DNA from 3 places in the Streptosporangium sp. NPDC048886 genome. Region 3 is predicted to be linked to each of the others. Evidence: riboswitches for the same ligand, from Rfam matches in the RefSeq annotation. Region 3 holds a riboswitch; each other region holds the start of a gene.
What was found. A riboswitch is a leader RNA that binds a small molecule or an ion and turns the genes downstream of it on or off. The one in region 3 is predicted to bind S-adenosylmethionine.
Positions count from the first base shown of each region.

Region 1: another riboswitch for S-adenosylmethionine. It lies ahead of ACZ6R6_RS08115 (aminotransferase class V-fold PLP-dependent enzyme); the one in region 3 lies ahead of ACZ6R6_RS02155 (glutathione S-transferase C-terminal domain-containing protein).
Region 2: another riboswitch for S-adenosylmethionine. It lies ahead of thrC (threonine synthase); the one in region 3 lies ahead of ACZ6R6_RS02155 (glutathione S-transferase C-terminal domain-containing protein).

Region 1 is NZ_JBVJHH010000005.1:206,895-212,849, forward strand. It holds gene ACZ6R6_RS08095 (cytochrome P450) at 1-335, opposite strand, end outside; gene ACZ6R6_RS08100 (RNA polymerase sigma factor) at 622-1,179, shown strand; gene ACZ6R6_RS08105 (hypothetical protein) at 1,185-1,502, shown strand; gene ACZ6R6_RS08110 (TerC family protein) at 1,654-2,514, opposite strand; SAM riboswitch class IV at 2,652-2,767, shown strand; gene ACZ6R6_RS08115 (aminotransferase class V-fold PLP-dependent enzyme) at 2,820-4,118, shown strand; gene ACZ6R6_RS08120 (NADH-quinone oxidoreductase subunit D) at 4,136-5,332, shown strand; gene ACZ6R6_RS08125 (DUF3180 domain-containing protein) at 5,403-5,855, opposite strand; gene folK (2-amino-4-hydroxy-6-hydroxymethyldihydropteridine diphosphokinase) at 5,852-5,955, opposite strand, start outside.
Region 2 is NZ_JBVJHH010000073.1:451-6,405, reverse strand. It holds gene ACZ6R6_RS46750 (alpha,alpha-trehalose-phosphate synthase (UDP-forming)) at 1-884, opposite strand, end outside; gene ACZ6R6_RS46745 (RNA polymerase sigma factor) at 986-1,543, shown strand; gene ACZ6R6_RS46740 (S1 family peptidase) at 1,896-3,296, shown strand; SAM riboswitch class I at 3,715-3,855, shown strand; gene thrC (threonine synthase) at 3,870-5,132, shown strand; gene ACZ6R6_RS46730 (MoaD/ThiS family protein) at 5,156-5,431, shown strand; gene ACZ6R6_RS46725 (cold-shock protein) at 5,760-5,955, shown strand, end outside.
Region 3 is NZ_JBVJHH010000001.1:491,596-497,550, forward strand. It holds gene ACZ6R6_RS02130 (YtxH domain-containing protein) at 1-128, opposite strand, end outside; tRNA gene ACZ6R6_RS02135 (tRNA-Asn) at 294-369, shown strand; gene ACZ6R6_RS02140 (nitric oxide synthase oxygenase) at 723-1,844, shown strand; gene ACZ6R6_RS02145 (enoyl-CoA hydratase-related protein) at 1,936-2,709, shown strand; gene ACZ6R6_RS02150 (DUF402 domain-containing protein) at 2,756-3,256, opposite strand; SAM riboswitch class IV at 3,309-3,421, shown strand; gene ACZ6R6_RS02155 (glutathione S-transferase C-terminal domain-containing protein) at 3,459-4,403, shown strand; gene ACZ6R6_RS02160 (FAD/NAD(P)-binding protein) at 4,450-5,955, shown strand, end outside.

The DNA of each region.
Region 1 (5,955 bases), on a different contig from region 3:
GCCTCCACCATGCGCGGGGTGAACGCCTTGGACACCAGGCGCCGCAGCCGCGTGTGGACCGGCGGTTCGACGTCGAGCATCCCGGCCCGGACCACCCGCCAGAACGGGTCCTGGAAGTCGGGGTCGTCCGGCCTGCCGAACTCGGCGTGCGTGGCGACGTGCAGGTAGGAGCGGCCGAGCCGGCGGTCGCGCAGCAGCGCGTTGACGTCGGCGTGCCGGGCGATCAGCCACTGGCCGGTCGGCTCGAAGAAGCTGACCGGCCGTTCCCGCCTCAGCTCGGCGTAGACGTCATAGGGGTGGGCGACAAATTCCGGATTCCAAGGATCAAAGCGCACGTAAGCATCGTAATGTTCGCCGCCAAACTTGTAAGTTACGAGGCGGCCGGCCCGGTGAGGTCACCCGGCGACGGCCCGGTGGGGTCGCCCGGCGACGGAGCGGGCCTGAATCGACCGTCAAACGGGCTGAATCCTTTTCCGGCGAGCCGCCCTCTTATGTACGTACCGGCGCCACGGCCGTTCGACAGGCAGGAGACTCCCTTGACCACCATGATCGTCATCGCTGTCGCGGCGGTGCTCATCTGCGCGTGCAGCATCGTGTTCCTCCGCAAGCGGGCCCGGTCCCGTGACTAGGGCTTCCCGATCCCGGTGGCCCAGCCAGCAGCTGATCGCGGCGGCGCAGCAGGGAGACCAGGCATCGATCGCCGCCCTGGTCAGCGGGTCCCATCCGCACGTGCAGCGGTTCGCCTTCTCGCTGTGCGCGAGTCCGCAGGACGCCGAGGACGCCGCCCAGGAGGCACTCATCATCCTCTTCCGCAAGATCGGCACCTTGCGAGCGTCCGGTGCGCTGGCCTCGTGGATGTTCCAGATCGTGCGCAACGAATGCCTGCGCCGCGCCCAATCGCTGGTGTGGCGGGCCGAACCGGTCGTTGACGGATCCTGCTCGTCCGCGGAGGACGAGGTGCTGCGGGGCCTCGAAGTCGATCAGGTCGCCACCGCGATCGCGGCTCTGCCCGCCGATCAGCGTCTCGTGCTGATCATGCGTGATGTCCAGGGCCTGCCGGGCCCTGTCGTCGCCAGGTCCCTCGGGCTGAGCAGCGCCGCCATGAAGTCCCGGCTGCACCGCGCCCGGGCCGCCGTCCGCGGCGACCTGCAAACTCAGAACTGGGGAAGGGCCGAATGAAAAGCATGAGGACGACCGGCGACGCAAGCTTCGCCAGCAGGTCCGTCCCCCGGCACCTGCTCCGCGGCGGACTCGGATTCGGTCTCCTGATCGGAGCCGTCGCGCTGGTCCCGACGGTCGGACCGGCCAGTCTGCTGCTGGCGCCGCTCGGCTTGGTGGCGCTGCGCGGCTGCCCGACCTGCTGGGCCGTCGGACTGGTGCAGACGATCTCGATGGGCCGCCTCCAGCGCTCCTGCGTGGACGGAGTGTGCACCCTGACGGACGGAACCGGCGGAGATCTCCGCCGGACGGCGGCGGACCGCACGCGAGTTCCGGCAGGCTGACAACACGCTCGCCGGGGACAGCCGACGGACATTCCAGGACGCCGTGGCGGGCGCGGGTCTCCGCCCCGATGCCGACGGGTGGTGGCACCTCGATCTCGGCAACCGGGTCCGGGCCGCGCCCCACGACAGGCCGGCCGCTCTCACGGCGAGATCACCTGACCGCTGAGCCCTCGCCGTGATCGGGATCCGGCTCCGCCACCCGGTCCGCCGGTCCACGCACGCCCTGGTCCTGCGGGGACCCGGCCTGCTCGCCCGCCTCGTAGCGGTGGTGCAGCTCGACCGGCCTGTCCTCCTCGGCCGCGCCCTTGGCCGCCTTGCCGCGCATCCGGATGTTCAGCAGCTCCACGACGAGCGAGAACGCCATCGCGAAGTAGATGTAGCCCTTGGAGATGTGCTGCTCGAAGCCCTCGGCGATGAGCACGACGCCGATCAGCACCAGGAACGACAGGGCGAGCATCTTGATGCTCGGGTGCTTGTCCACGAAACGGCTGATCGGGCCGGAGGCGAAGAGCATCACGACGACCGAGACGATGACGGCCGCGACCATGACGCCGAGCTCGTCGACCATGCCGACCGCGGTGATCACCGAGTCGAGGGAGAACACGATGTCCAGGACCATGATCTGGAGGATCACCGCGGTGAAGGAGGCGGCGACCCTGCCACTGGCATGACCCGACTTGCCCTCAAGGCTGTCGTGCATCTCGAAGACGCTCTTGCCCAGCAGGAAGAGGCCGCCGAGGATCAGGATCAGGTCGCGTCCCGAGATCGGGTGGCCGAAGACCTCGAACATCGGCGCCGTGAGCTTCACCACCCACGACAGCGCCAGCAGCAACAGCAGCCGGCTGACCAGGGCGGCGAGGAGACCCAGCTTCCGCGCCTTGTCACGCTGGCCGGGCGGGAGTTTCCCCGCCAGGATCGAGATGAAGATGATGTTGTCGATGCCCAACACGATCTCCAGGCCGACAAGGGTGACGAACCCTATCCAGATCTCGGGATCAGTCACCCAATCCATCGTTCACTCCTCCGTCAGGCGTCAGGGGTCACTGCCTAGACGACTGGGCATCACCGTGAGTTCCTGAACAAAGAACACAGCTGCGCATTTCACCGACTTGCGGAGCCCGGCCAGGGGTCGGTTATAGTTCCCCTGTAGGTCATGAGTGCCAGTGACAAGCCCCGGCTCGCTGGCCGGCAACCCTCGCGTCCGCGGCGGGGTGCCCCGGGTGAGGACCTGGTCCGGCACGGAGTGTGTCGGGCAAGCGCGGGCTCCACGCACCAACGCCACGGCTTGGGGTCCGATGACCTCCGAGGAGTTCTGGCGTGTCCGCACTGACGATCTTCACCTCCGCCCCCGCCACGTCCGTGACCGTCCCCGCCACCCGCGCGTCCGAGGACCGGCGGATCCCCGCGGTGCTCGGCTCGGACCTCCAGGTCCCGGTCAAGGGCGGCAGGCTCGTCCCCTACGCCAATCTCGACTACGCCGCCAGCGCGCCCTGTCTGGAGCCGGTGAGCGCCGCCGTCGCCGCCGCGCTCCCGGCCTATTCCAGCGTCCACCGCGGTGCCGGGTACGCCTCCCAGCTCACCACGGCCCGCTACGAGCAGGCCCGGCACACGGTCCGCGCCTTCGTCGGGGCGCGCCCCGACGACTCGGTGGTCTTCACCCGGAACACCACCGACGCCACCAACCTGCTGGCCCGCAGCCTTCCCGCGGGGACCACCGCCGTGGTCTTCGACACCGAGCACCACGCCTCGCTGCTGCCCTGGGCCGACGCCGTACGGCTCGCGCCCCCCGCCTTCCCGGGCGAGGCGGTCCGCGCCGCCGACGAGGCGCTGGCCGGGATCCACGGCCCCAAGCTGCTGGTCGTGACCGCGGCCTCCAACGTCACCGGCGAGCTCTGGCCGATCGCCGCCCTGGCCCACATCGCCCACCGCCACGGCGCCCGCATCCTCGTCGACGCCGCCCAGCTCGTCCCGCACCGCCGGCTCAACCTGACCGCGCTGGACCTGGACTACGTGGTCTTCTCCGGCCACAAGCTCTACGCCCCCTTCGGCACCGGCGCCCTGGTCGGCCGGACCGACTGGCTGTCGCAGGCGGAGCCGTACCTGCGGGGCGGCGGCGCGGTGCGCTCGGTCGACGACGACGGGGCCGAGTGGCACGACGACCCCGAGGCCCGTCACGAGGCCGGCACCCCGAACGTCCTGGGCGCCATCGCCCTGGCCGCCGCCTGCGACGCCCTGAGCGCCACCGGCTGGAGCGCGCTGCTGCGCGAGGAGGAGCGCCTCATCGGCCGCCTCCGCGCCGGTCTGGCCTCCGTCGAGGGCGTCCACGAGCTGTCCCTGTGGGGCCCCGACCACCCCCGCGTCGGCATCGTCTCCTTCGTGGTGGACGGCTTCACCGCCCGCGAGGTCGCCGAGGCCCTGTCCGGCGAGTACGGCATCGGCGTGCGCGACGGCAAGTTCTGCGCCCACCCCTTCGTCCGCCACCTCCTCGGTGCCAAGGACGGCGGCTGCGACGACGTCACCGCCTCCGCGGTCCGCGCCTCCATCGGGATCGGCACCACCGAGGAGCACGTCGACCGTCTGGTCGCCGCTCTGCGGGACCTGCTGTCGCGGAGCTGACGTGACAGCATGGCCCTATGACTGAGCGTCGTGCCGCAGGCGCACCCCGGGAGATCAGCGTAGGGATCGGCGCCGGAGCGGACGCCGTGCACGGAGTGCGCGGCAAGGAACTCGCGACCGAGGACATGGTCCTCAACATCGGGCCGCAGCATCCGTCCACCCACGGGGTGCTGCGGCTGCGGCTCACCCTGGACGGGGAGCGGATCAGCGCGGCCGAGCCGATCGTGGGCTACATGCACCGCGGCGCGGAGAAGCTGTTCGAGGTGCGCGACTACCGGCAGATCATCATGCTGGCCAACCGGCACGACTGGCTGTCGGCGTTCGCCAACGAGCTGGGCGTCGTGCTCGCGGTGGAGCGGATGCTCGGCATGGAGGTGCCGGTCCGGGCGGTCTGGATGCGCACGCTCCTGGCCGAGCTCAACCGGGTCCTCAGCCACCTGATGTTCCTCGGCTCCTATCCGCTGGAGCTCGGCGCGATCACCCCGGTCTTCTACGCCTTCCGGGAGCGCGAGACCCTCCAGGCCGTGATGGAGGAGATCTCCGGCGGCCGGATGCACTACATGTTCAACCGGGTCGGCGGCCTCAAGGAGGACGTGCCCGAGGGCTGGACGGACCGCGCCGGGCGCGCCGTCGCGGACGTGCGGCGGCGGCTTCCCGACATCGAGCACCTGATCGCCGGGAACGAGATCTTCCTGGCCCGCACGGTCGGGGTGGGCGTGCTGGACCGGGAGACGATCATGCAGTACGGCGTGAGCGGCCCGATCGCCCGCGCCTCCGGGGTCGACCTCGACCTGCGCAGGGACGAGCCCTACCTCGCCTACGGCGAGCTGCCGGTGCGGGTCGTCACCCGGACGGCCGGAGACTGCCACGCCCGGTTCGAGGTGCTGCTGGAGCAGGTGAAGGTCTCCCTGGACCTGGCCGACGCCTGCCTGGAGCGGCTCCGGGAGCTGCCGCAGGGGCCGGTCAACCAGCGCCTGCCCAAGGTGCTCAAGGTGCCCGAGGGCCACACCTACGCCTGGACCGAGAACCCGCTCGGCATCAACGGCTACTATCTGGTCTCCCGCGGCGAGAAGACCCCCTGGCGGATGAAGCTCCGCTCGGCCTCCTACAACAACGTCCAGGTGCTGCGCGAGATGCTCCCCGGCCACCTGGTCTCCGACATGGTGGCCATCCTGGGGTCGATGTTCTTCGTCGTGGGCGACATCGACAAGTGACGCGCGGGCCGCACCGCCCCGGGGGCCGCCCCCCGATCAGCCGTGTCAACAACCCTGCGGGTCAATACAGCTAGCGGTCCTCCTCCGAGGAGTCCTTGGGCACCTTGCAGCAGTATTCGAGGTAGAGGGCGGCGCAGACCAGCACCACACAGCCGATGAACGAGCCGCCGGCGATGAGGAAGTCGCGGCGGGGCACGCCCTGCTCCAGCAGGTCGGCGGTGTAGATCGTGAACCCGGCGAAGACGCCGCCGAAGACCGCCCCGCCGTACGCGGAGGCCTTGGCGAGGGCCGCCAGCCGGGCCACCGCCAACGGCTCGACGGGTTTGGTGTCGCCCTTGCGCTCGATCCTGGCCTTCGTCATCCACCCGCTGTAGATCTCGCCGATCGCCAACAGCAGCACCGTGGGGATCGCGGTCCACGGCACGGTCGGCAGGGACGAGTAAAGGGGCTTCAGCAGCGCCCAGGTGATGATCGCGAACATGACGACGAGACCGACGAGCACGCCGGGACGGGTCGGCTTCAAATGGGCCTCTGCAGCGTCAGATCGGCGCGTAGCCGCACGTAGTCCTGGTCCAGCCCGGCCAGCAGGTCCTCGACCCTGCGCCCGGCCAGCACCGCGTCCG
Region 2 (5,955 bases), on a different contig from region 3:
ATGTTCTTGGACAGCTCGGTCCGGTCGATCCGCACGATCAGCTTGCGGTCGCCGACCTGCTCGCGGAGGGCGGCCATGTGCGACTCGACGTCGGGTTCGCAGGCCCGCGCCCAGAGCGTCTCACCGTCCACGCCGAGGCCGTGCACGCCGATCCGGGTGGTCCTGCCGCCGTGGGTGACGGTATGGCCGGCGCGGTCCACCTCCGCGCCGAGCACCGTCTCGCAGCAGTCCATGAAGGCCCCGGCCCAGCGCGCGGTCAGGAACCCCGCGTGGTCGGCGCCCAGGATGCCTTCGAGCAGCTCGATCCCGACGCCGTCGGGGAGCAGGTTGAAATACTCCGGCGGCGCCCACGGGGTGTGCGAGAAGTGGGCCACCCGCAGGTCGGGCCGCTCGCCCCGCAGCATGGCCGGGACGAGGGTCAGGTGGTAGTCCTGGACCATCACCCTGGCGCCGTGCGCCGCCTCCTCGGCCAGCGCCATCGCGAACGCCTCGTTGTACGTCTGGTAGGACTCCCACTCGCGGCGGAACCTGGCGTCGAAGAGCGGCCTGTTGGGGGTGTCGTACAGGAGGTGGTTGACGAACCAGAGAGTGGAGTTCGCCACCGCGTTGTAGGCCCGGTGGAAGATCGTCGGGGGGATGTCGAGCATCCGCACCGCCCCGGTGTCGTAGCCGGCGTGATCGAGCCGGCCGCCGGGCGCCAGCCGCGCCGCGCTGCGGTCGCCGTCGGACAGCGCGGCGCAGACCCAGAGCATGTTGAGACCCTTGGCGACCTCCGCCAGCCCCGACACCAGGCCGCCTCCGCCCCTGCGCATGCTCAGGGAGCCGTCCTCGGAGAGCGTGAACGAGACGGGACCGCGGTTGGAAGCCACCAGGATCGCGTTCATCAGACCCCCTCGCCTAGGGACATGCTTGTCCCGAAGGTTAACCAAACATAACCCTCGACCGTAGGATGTCGAGCGACTGTGACCGGTGATGGGGGCCCTTGATGGCGCTGGACGAGACGACCGAGGAACTGGCCCGCCTGGCCGCCCGGGGTGACCACCGCGCGCTGGGTGAGCTGCTGAAGCGGATCGAGCCGGACGTGCTCCGCCACTGCGGGCGCATCCTGCCCTACCGGCAGGACGCCGAGGAGGCCTCCCAGGACACGCTGCTGGCGGTGGCCCGCAACATCGGCCGCTTCGAGGGGCGGGCCCGGTTCACCACCTGGCTGCACATCGTGACCGCCAACTGCGCCCGGACCACCTACCGGTCGCTGAAGCGGCGCTCGGCCGAGCAGAGCTCCGACGAGCTGCCGCTGCAGAAGCCCGACGTCGCCCGGGTGAGCGTGATCGCCGGATCCCGGCTGGACCTGCTCGACGCGATGGAGGCGCTGGAGGCCGACAAGCCGGAGCTGGCCCAGGCGCTGGTGCTGCGCGACATCTGCCAGCTCGACTACAACGAGGTGGCCGAGCAGCTCGGCATCCCGCTCGGCACCGCCAAGTCCCGCATCCACCAGGCGCGCAAATACGTCCAGAGCGCGCTGGGCGACGCCTACGGCTTCTGATCCCGACGGGTCGGCGGCGGATCCGGAAACGGCCGAGCCGGTCACGGCGCTCCTTCCCGGGGGCCGCCTGAAACCGCTTCCCGGGGGCCGCCTGAAACCGCCGCCCGCGTGGCGCGCGGCTTTCGCGGCCTTGATCGGCAACGGCTGGATTAAGGTGGCGTTGCCCACATCGCATGATCACTCTGTGATACGAGGCGCTCTCCCCCCTCATGCCTGAAAGCCGAGGTCGAGGAGAGACCCCATGTCCCGCAGACATGCCGTTACCACGGGATGCGTCCTAACGATCACCGCACTTACCCTGGCCGCCGTGCCGGCCGGCGCCGAACGCCAGGCAGCAGGGATCCCGGCCCCCATGGCCGCCGCAACCGCGCTGAAGCCGCCGCCGGGCATGCTGGAGGCGCTCCAGCGCGACCTCGGGATCAGCAAGGAGCAGGCCCAGGCCCGCCTGCTCAACGAGGCCCGCCTGACCCCGATCGCGGCGCAGCTGAGCAGGAGGCTCGGCGACCGCTTCGGCGGCACCTGGCTGCGGGGAAACAGCGCGCAGAACCTCGTGGTCGCCACCACCAGCGCCGACGACATCCCCGAGGTCCTCGCCGCGGGCGCCCAGGCCGAGATCGTCACCAGATCGCTGGCGGAACTGGCCACGATCAAGAAGAAGCTCGACCAGACCCTGCCCGCCAAACCGCTGGTGTCCAGCGCGCGCTACGTCGACGTCAAGCGCAACAAGGTGGTCGTCCTGGCCCCGAAACCGGACGAGGCCCAGAACGTCGTCGAGAGCGCCGGCGTGGACACCGGCGCGGTGCTCGTGCTGCCCTCCACCGAGGTCCCCCAGCCCCTGTACGACCTGGTGGGCGGCACCGCCTACTACATCGGCACCACCAGCCGCTGCTCGATCGGCTTCCCCGTGGTCAAGGGCACCCAGAACGGCTTCGTCACCGCCGGCCACTGCGGCACGACCGGCGCCACCACCACCGGCTTCAACCGCGTCGCCCAGGGCGTCTTCCAGGGCTCCAGCTTCCCCGGCAACGACTACGCCTGGGTCGCGGCCAACGCCAACTGGACGGCCACCCCGAAGGTGGACAACGGCGAGGGCGGCACCGTGCCCGTCGCCGGCGCCCGGGTCGCCATCGAGGGCGCCTCGGTCTGCCGGTCCGGCTCCACCACCGACTGGCACTGCGGCGTCATCCAGCAGCGCGACGCCAGCGTCACCTACCCCCAGGGCACCGTCTACCAGCTGACCCGCACCAACGTCTGCGCCGAGCCCGGCGATTCGGGCGGCTCCTTCATCTCCGTCGACCAGGCCCAGGGCGTCACCTCCGGCGGCTCGGGCGACTGCAGTTCGGGCGGTACCACCTACTTCCAGCCGATCGGCGAGATCCTCACCGCCTACGGCCTGTCGCTGAGGACCACCGAGGGCAACCCGCCGCCGCCGACCACGGGCACCTGCACCGGCTACCCGAGGACCCTGACCGGCACCCTGCGCAACGGCCAGACCGTCTACCAGCCGAACAACCTGTACTACCGGGCGACCGTCACCGGTCTGCACACCGCCTGCCTGGACGGCCCCGTCGGCGTCGACTTCGACCTCTACCTCGAGAAGTGGAACGGCCGGTCCTGGCCCACCGTCGCCTCCTCCGACGGCGCGGGGCCGGACGAGAAGATCAGCTACACCGGCACGGCCGGCTACTACCGCTACCGCCTGGTCTCCGCGGCCGGCTTCGGCCCCTACACCCTGGGCTACAAGACGCCGTAACCCGCTCCCGGTCCCACCACGCCACGCCGATCCTCGACCGCGTTCCGGGGCGGGGCGCGGATCGTCGTGAGGGCCGAAGGGAGGACGGAGCTCCCGCCGGGCAGGCGATCGTCGGAGAACGTGAGCCTGGCGAGGGGCTCCGCCGGCCGCCCGTGGTGACACGGGACGTACGGCGGTGCCGTGGCGTCAACCGCTTCACCCGGCTCACGAAGGCGATCCCGGCACCGTGGCCGGACGGCCCGGCGGCGGGTGGGCGTTCGGAGGGGGGCGCGTCCCACGGCCGGCGATCCCGCTGGTCCCGGCGGGAGCTGTCCGCCAGGTAACACATTACATCTCAAAAAATGAGACGGTTGGTCAGGATGGAGGCAAGCCGGGGTAGAGTGCGTAAGACCTGCTCGCCAGGTTCCAACTGAATATTTGCTCATCCAGAGGGGTGGAGGGACCGGCCCTGCGAAGCCCCGGCAACCCTCCCGGTTCAAGACTCGTGATCTGACGAGGTCGGCCGGGACAGGTGCCAATTCCGGTCTGCGGCCAGGGTGGTCGCAGACGAAGATGAGGGAAAGGCCTCGCTTCATGGCGCTCGCAAGCACTGAAACCACCACCTCGCTCGACTTCGGCCCCGCCGCGGCCCTGTCCTGCCGCGAATGCGGCGCCCGCTACGACCTCGGTCCCAGCTTCGCCTGTATCGAGTGTTTCGGGCCCCTCGAGATCGCCTACGACTTCGGGCGCGTGACCCGGGAGCGGATCGCCGAGGGGCCGACGAACATCTGGCGCTACCGCTCGCTGCTGCCCGTCCCGGCGGACGTGGCCGCCAAGCCCAACATGGCGCCCGGCTGGACCAAGCTCGTCAAGGCCGACAACCTCGCCCGTGAGCTGGGCATCCGTTCGTTGCACGTGAAGGACGACTCCGGCAACCCCACCCACTCCTTCAAGGACCGCGTGGTGGCCATCGCGGTCGAGGCGGCCCGCAACTTCGGCTTCCATACCCTGTCCTGCTCCTCCACCGGCAACCTGGCCGGCGCGGTGACCGCGGCCGCCGCCCGAGCCGGGCTGGACGCCTGCGTGTTCATCCCCGCGGACCTGGAGCAGGCCAAGATCGTCATGGCGTCGGTCTACGGCGGCAAGCTCGTCGGCATCGAGGGCACCTACGACGACGTCAACCGCTTCTGCTCGGAGCTCATCGGTGACGAGCTGGGCGACAAGTGGGGCTTCGTCAACGTCAACCTCCGGCCTTACTACGCCGAGGGCTCCAAGACGCTGGCCTACGAGATCGCCGAGCAGCTCGGCTGGCGGATCCCCGACCAGATCGTCATCCCGGTCGCGTCCGGCTCCCAGCTCACGAAGATCGACAAGGCGTTCAAGGAGCTGATCGCGCTCGGCCTCGTCGAGGACAGGCCATACAAGATCTTCGCCGCCCAGGCCGAGGGCTGCTCCCCGGTCTCCGCCGCCTACAAGGCGGGCCACGACGTGATCCGCCCGGTCAAGCCGGACACCATCGCCAAGTCGCTGGCGATCGGGAACCCCGCCGACGGCCCCTACGTGCTGGACATCGCCCGGCGCACCGGCGGCGCCGTGGAGGACGTCACCGACGCCGAGATCGTCGACGCGATCCGGCTGCTGGCCAGGACCGAGGGGATCTTCGCCGAGACCGCGGGCGGCGTCACCGTCGGCGTGCTGCGCAAGCTGGTCGCCTCCGGGCGGCTCGACCCCGAGGGCGAGACCGTGGTCCTCAACACCGGTGACGGCCTCAAGACCCTCGACGCGGTGGCGGACCAGGCGCGTCCCACCGCAGTCATCCGGCCGTCTCTTGACGCATTCCGTACGGCTATCGCCTAGAAACTTGTGAAAGGGACTGAATAATGAGCGTTTCTGTGCGGATTCCGACGATTCTCCGGACCTACACCGGCGGCTCGGCCGAGGTGGCCGCGGAGGGGGAGACCCTCCGGGAGGTTCTGCAGAAGCTCGATGCGGACTACCCCGGAATCGGCGCCCGCATTCTCGATGAAACGGGCAAGATCCGGCGTTTTGTCAACGTCTATGTCGGGGATGAGGACGTCCGTTTCGCCGACAATCTCGACACGGCCACGCCGTCCGGCGTCCAGATCTCCATCATTCCGGCGGTCGCGGGGGGTTGACCCCCGGCGCCTCCGCGCGCCCACCCCGCCTCTCCACGACACCCGCACGCGGCCCGGCCGCGTGCGGGTGTCGTGTTTCGCGGGGCAGATCGTCGCTGCTGACCTGGAGATATGATGCAATTTTTAACCAATTAATCGTACCGGCAAAACTCTGCTCCGCCCCTGAATGCGTATGTAAAGGGGTAGTTTGCTGATTGACTCTGTTGCCCTATGGTGTCCCACAGGTATGGTCGAGAACGATCGACGTAGGCGATGTCTACGCCTCGGAGATTGAGGGCTTCGCGAGAGGAATGGGCGGCGTCCTCAAGTCCAGTAAGAGGAGTCAGAAGTGGCGCAAGGCACCGTCAAATGGTTCAACGCGGACAAGGGCTACGGCTTCATCGCGGTAGACGGTGGTAAGGATGTGTTCGTCCATTACTCCGCGATCATGATGGATGGCTATCGTGCGCTCGAGCAGGGCCAGCGGGTCGAGTTCGAGATCACTCAAGGCCAGAAGGGCCCCCAGGCGGAATCCGTCCGGGCGG
Region 3 (5,955 bases):
TGCACCCTCGGGCTGTCGGACACCCGCAGGGCCATCCGCTTGATCTGCTCGTAACGCTCCCGCCCGGCGCGGCTCCCCAGGATGTAGCCCACAGCAAGACCCACCCCGAACATCATCCGGTAACGCATCTCCACCTCCACAGCCATGCTCCGCCGGACCCTACCCGCGGATCGCGGGTCGTTTCCGACCTACCCCGGTGTAGCGATGCGACACACACGCTCAGAGTGCGCTAATCTATTCCTGCGCCGCAAGGAGCGAGGAAAACTCCCCGGTCAGAGCGGCGCAAAGCACGATCCCGTGTAGCTCAATCGGCAGAGCAGCCGGCTGTTAACCGGCAGGTTATAGGTTCGAGTCCTATCGCGGGAGCCACACACAGAAGGCCCCTGGAGCCCAGCTCCGGGGGCCTTCGGCGTTCTATGGTCCGATTCGGGAGACAAATCCTCCCCGGCCGTAGAAGATGTCAGATACCGCGTCATGTATCGCTATGCTCGCCAGTCAGCGAGGACGGCGCGGTCGCCGCGGAACACAACGATCGCAGTGGGGCAGGGCCGCTGCACACAGGGCACCGCGCCGCCCGGAACGGCCGTCCGTGCCCGTGAGCACGCATGGGTGGTTGTTCTGTGCTGATCTGGCGGAGGTCTCGGCGTCGTGCACCGGAGCTGATGGGCGGTGTCCGGCGCGCGGCGGCCAAGTTCTTGAGGGCGAAGGAGCCTGTTCCGGTCGTGCAAGAGATCGATACCGCGGCGGCCGCGGACTTCCTGAGGTTGTTCCACGCGGAGAATCCCGAGGCGGGGCCGGTGGAGGCCCGCATGCGCGAAGTCCAGATCGAGATCTACCGGACGGGGAGCTACACGCACACCCCGGAGGAGCTCGCCTTCGGCGCCCGGGTGGCCTGGCGCAACAGCTCCAGGTGCATCGGCCGGCTGTACTGGCACTCGCTGCAGGTGCGTGACCGGCGCTGGGTGAACACGGCCGAGGACGTGGCCGTGGAGTGCGTCAACCACCTGAGGGAGGCCGCGCCCAACCGCAAGGTCCGGCCGACGATCACGGTGTTCGCCCCCGACCGGCCGGGCAGGCCGGGCCCGAGGATCTGGAACGAGCAGCTCATCCGCTACGCCGGATACGCGATGGACGACGGGTCCGTCGTCGGTGACCCCCGGTATGTGGACTTCACCACGATGGTGCGCAAACTCGGCTGGCCCGGCGGCCCCGGCACGCATTTCGACGTGCTGCCGCTGGTCGTCTCGGCGGGCAACGGCTCGCCGCTGATGTTCGGCGTGCCCGCCGACGCCGTGCTGGAGGTGGAGCTCACCCACCCGTCCTACCGCTGGTTCGAGAAGCTCGGGCTGCGCTGGCACGCCGTACCGGCGATCTCCAACATGTGCCTGGAGATCGGCGGGATCCACTACCGGGCGGCGCCGTTCAACGGCTGGTACATGGGCAGCGAGATCGGCGCGCGCAACCTCGCCGACATCGACCGCTACGACCTGATGCCGATCATGGCCCAGCTCCTGGGCCTGGACACCTCCACCGACCGCTCGCTCTGGCGCGACCACGCCCTGGTGGAGCTGAACGTGGCGGTCCTGCACTCCTTCGACCAGGCCGGGGTGACGATGACCGACCACCACACCGAGTCGCGGCGATTCCTGACCCACCTGGCGCGTGAGGAGAAGGCGGGCCGGGTCTGCCCGGCCGACTGGAGCTGGATCGTCCCGCCCATCTCGGGCTCGGCCACACCGGTCTTCCACCGCTACTACGACGAGGCGGAGCTGTCGCCGAGCTACGTCCACCACCCCGATTCCGTGGAGCGGGGGCTCGGCCGCTGGCCCGTGCCGGGGTGGTGACGGAGGGCGGGACGGCGGCGCGGCGGCAGGGGCATTGCGGAGAGGCCGTAGAACATGGTTCGGTATGGAGACCGGGCAAGGAGGGCGCGCAATGATGGACCTGGTGCTGTCGTCGGTCGAGCAGGGCGTGCTGACGCTGACGTTCAACCGGCCCGAACGGCTCAACGCCTGGACCGACACGATGGGGCGGCGATACTTCGACCAGCTCGCCGAGGCGGAGGAGAACCCGGAGGTCCGGGTGATCGTCGTGACCGGGGCGGGGCGGGGCTTCTGTGCCGGCGCGGACTTCCAGACCCTCAACGCCATCCAGGACGGCTCCTACGAAGGGGAGCCGGACAAGCGGCCCACCACCTTCCCGGCCACCATCGGCAAGCCGGTCATCGCGGCCGTCAACGGCGCCTGCGCCGGCCTCGGCATGGTCCACGCCCTGGTCTGCGACCTGGTCTTCACCGCCGCCGAGGCCAAGTGGACGACCGCCTTCGCCCGCCGCGGCCTGATCGCCGAGTACGGCCTGTCGTGGATCCTGCCCAGGCTCATCGGCCAGGCCCGGGCCATGGACCTGCTGCTGTCCGGCCGCACGTTCACCGGGGCCGAGGCCTACCGGCTGGGCCTGGCCGCCCGGTCGGTGCCCGGGGAGAATCTGCTGGAGGAGACCCTGGCCTACGCCCGCGAGCTGGCGACGCACAGCTCGCCGGCGTCGATGGCCGTGATCAAGCGCCAGGTCTGGGGTGACTGGGAGCGGACCCTGGAGGCGTCGGAGTCGGCCGCCGTGCGCCTGATGACCGAGTCGTTCGGCCGCCCCGACTTCGCCGAGGGCGTGGCCAGCTTCGTCGAGCGCCGCGCCCCCAGGTTCCCGCCCCGGTGAGCCCGCCCGCCGCCGGGCCCCGCCCCACGGCGGTGGCGCGGGGCGGTCAGGTCACGTGGGACAGCCAGTGGGGGGCGGTCCTGAAGGGGGCGGCGCCGGTGGTGACGGCCTCCATCAGCCGGGCGGCCGTGGCGCGGGCGTTCTCGATGACCTCGGGGGGATAGGCGTAGCGGACCTGGTGCTCCTCGAACTCGTCCTCGTCGTCCAGGATGATCCGGCCGTCGCGCATGCGCATGACGTCGAGGTCGAGGTCGACCATGGTCACCTCGCCGTCGCGCCACTCGGGGACGGTCGAGATGTCGCAGTAGATCTCGACCCTGTTCGGCTCGGCGTTGAAGGTGGCCGTCCACCAGGCGTCGCGGGGGAAGAGCATCACGAACGCGTCGGCCCAGGTCACCGGCGGCTCATCGCCCCTGCTGCCGCTGGAGCCGGCGACGCAGCCGGTCCAGACGCCGTGCTCGTCCTCGCCGAGGAGCAGCGCGGGGTGGTGCCAGTGCAGTGAGCCGTCGTATTTGCGGTAGACCACATTCACGATCTCGCGTGTCATCCCCCGACAATAAGGGTTGACAGAGATCTATGTATTTCCTACCTTCTAACTAGGTTAAGAGTGTCAGTGCAGAGCCCCGGCTCACTGACCGGCAACCCTCGCACCGCGGCGGGGTGCCCCCGGGGGAGACCTGGCGGCACGGTCGGCGTGCCGCAAGCGCGGACCCCTCAACGGGTCACCGAGGCATGCCTGGGAGCAGTACATGTCCGAGATCACACTCAACTACGCCGGCCCCGTCGACCTCGACGCCTACGGCCGCTACCGGCCGGGCGACCGGCCCGGCCCCCGCTACCCCTTCCAGGGGCGGATCACCGCCGACGGCGCCGGCGAGTTCCCCGCCGAACCGGGCCGCTACCACCTCTACGTCGCGGCGGTCTGTCCCTACGCGCAGCGCGCGGCGATCGTGCGCTCGCTCAAGGGACTGCAGGACGTGATCTCGCTGTCCTACGTGGACGACGAGCGTGACGGGCGCGGCTGGGCCTTCCGCGAGCGGCGCGGGGCCGACCCGGTCAACGGCTTCACCACGCTCCGCGAGGCGTACGAGGCGACCGAGCCGGGCTTCGACGGCCACGTCTCGGTGCCGGTGCTGTGGGACAGGGCGGGCGGGCGGATCGTCAGCAACGACTTCCCCGACATCACGATCGACCTGGGCACCCGGTTCGGCGGCGACCCGGAGATCGACCTCTACCCCGAAGAGCTCCGGCCGGACATCGACGCGCTCAATGCCAGGATCTACGAGTACGTCAACACCGCGGCGGGCCGCGTCGCCTCGGCCGCCACCGAGACGGAGTACGGCCGGGCCCGGCAGGCCGTGATCTCCTTCCTGGAGGAGCTCGACGCCCGGCTCGCCGACCGCAGGTTCCTGTTCGGCTCCGGGATCACCGAGGCGGACGTGCGGCTCTGGCCGACGCTGCTCCGCTTCGACCTCGCCGACAACCCCTCCGCCAGGATCAGCGAGCGCCCGCTGACCGCCTTCCCGAACCTGTGGGCCTACGCCCGGGACCTCTACCGGCACCCCGCCTTCCGTGACAACACCGACTTCTCCGCGATCACCTCCCCGGCCGCCGCCGAGACCGACCCCTGGCGGATCCCGGTCGAGCCGCTCCACGCCGACTGGGACGAGCCGCACCGCAGAGCCGCCGTATGAGCCCCGTGAGCGCCGCGCCCCCCGTGCCGCCGGACGAGGAGATCGCATGAGCGCCGCCGTCGCCGTCGTCGGCGCCGGGCCGACCGGGACCTGCCTGGTGGAGCGGATCTGCGCCAACGCGGCCGAGCTGCTCGACTGGCCGTCGCTGGACGTCCACGTGATCGACCCCTACCCCCCGGGCGGCGGACGGGTCTGGCGCAGGGAGCAGCCCGAGCTGCTCTGGATGAACTCCACCGCCGCCGACGTGACGCTGTTCACCGACGCGTCGGTCCAGTGCCAGGGCCCGATCCGCCCCGGTCCCTCGCTGGCCCAGTGGCTCGGCGGCGACCCCGGCAGGTTCGCCTCCCGGCCGGTCCAGAACGCCTACCTGTCCCACGTCTTCCGGCAGGCGGTCGACACCGCTCCACGCGGCGTCCGGGTGCACGTCCACGCGGCCCGCGCGCTGGACCTCACCGACGTCCCCGGCGGCCAGGTCGTGACGCTGGAGGGCGGCCGGACGATCGAGGTGGACGCGGTGATCCTGGCACAGGGGCACGGCGACGTGATCCCGACCAGACAGGAGCAGGCACTGGCGGAGACGGCCGCGGGCGGCGGGCTGCACTACCTGCCCACCGGCTACGCCGCCGACCTCGACCTGGACCGGGTGCCCGGGGGCGAGCCGGTGATCGTCCGGGGCATGGGACTGGCCTTCATCGACCTGATGGTGCTGCTCACCTCGGGCCGGGGCGGCCGGTTCGTCCGCGAGTACGACGGGGAGCTCGTCTACCTGCCCAGCGGGCGGGAGCCGCTGCTCCAGGTGGGCTCGCGCCGCGGCGTGCCGTACCACTCGAAGACCGGATACCCCTTCCGCGGCGCCCGCCCGCCGGTGCCGCGCTTCCTCACCGCGCAGGCGCTCGGCGCGGGGCCGTGGAACTTCCGCAGGGACGTGTGGCCGCTGGCCGCCAAGGAGCTGGGCCACGCCTACTACCACGAGCTGATCACCGCCCACCCGGAGCGGGCCCGGACGGGCTGGGCGGAGTTCGAGGAGGCGTACGCGGCCGAGGAGTGGCGCAGTCCCGGGATGCGCGCGCTGATCCGCAGGGCCGTACCCCGGCACCTGGACCGGCTGGACTTCGACCGGCTGGACCGGCCGCTGGAGCGGATGCGGTTCGGCGACCCGGCGGGGCTGCGCAGGTGGATGCACGGCTACCTGGGAGCGGACCTGGAGCGGCGCTCCGACCCCGCGCACAGCGCCGACCACGCCATGATCCTCGGGCTGCTGTCCGTCTACGGCGTCCTGGCCGAGCTGGGCGTCTCCGACCCCTGGTTCCACGGCTTCTTCAGCTACATCGCCAGCGGTCCGCCCGGCCCCCGGCTGGAGGAGCTGCGGGCGCTGGCCAAGGCCGGCGTGGTCACCTTCCTCGGCGCGGACCTGAAGGTGGAGCACCGCGACCGGCGGTGGCAGGCGCACAGCCCCACCGTCCCCGGCACGGTGGCGGCCCGGACCCTGATCGAGGCCCGGCTGCCCGCGCCCAGCGTGAGCCGGGCCACCGACCCGCTGATCTCCGCGCTC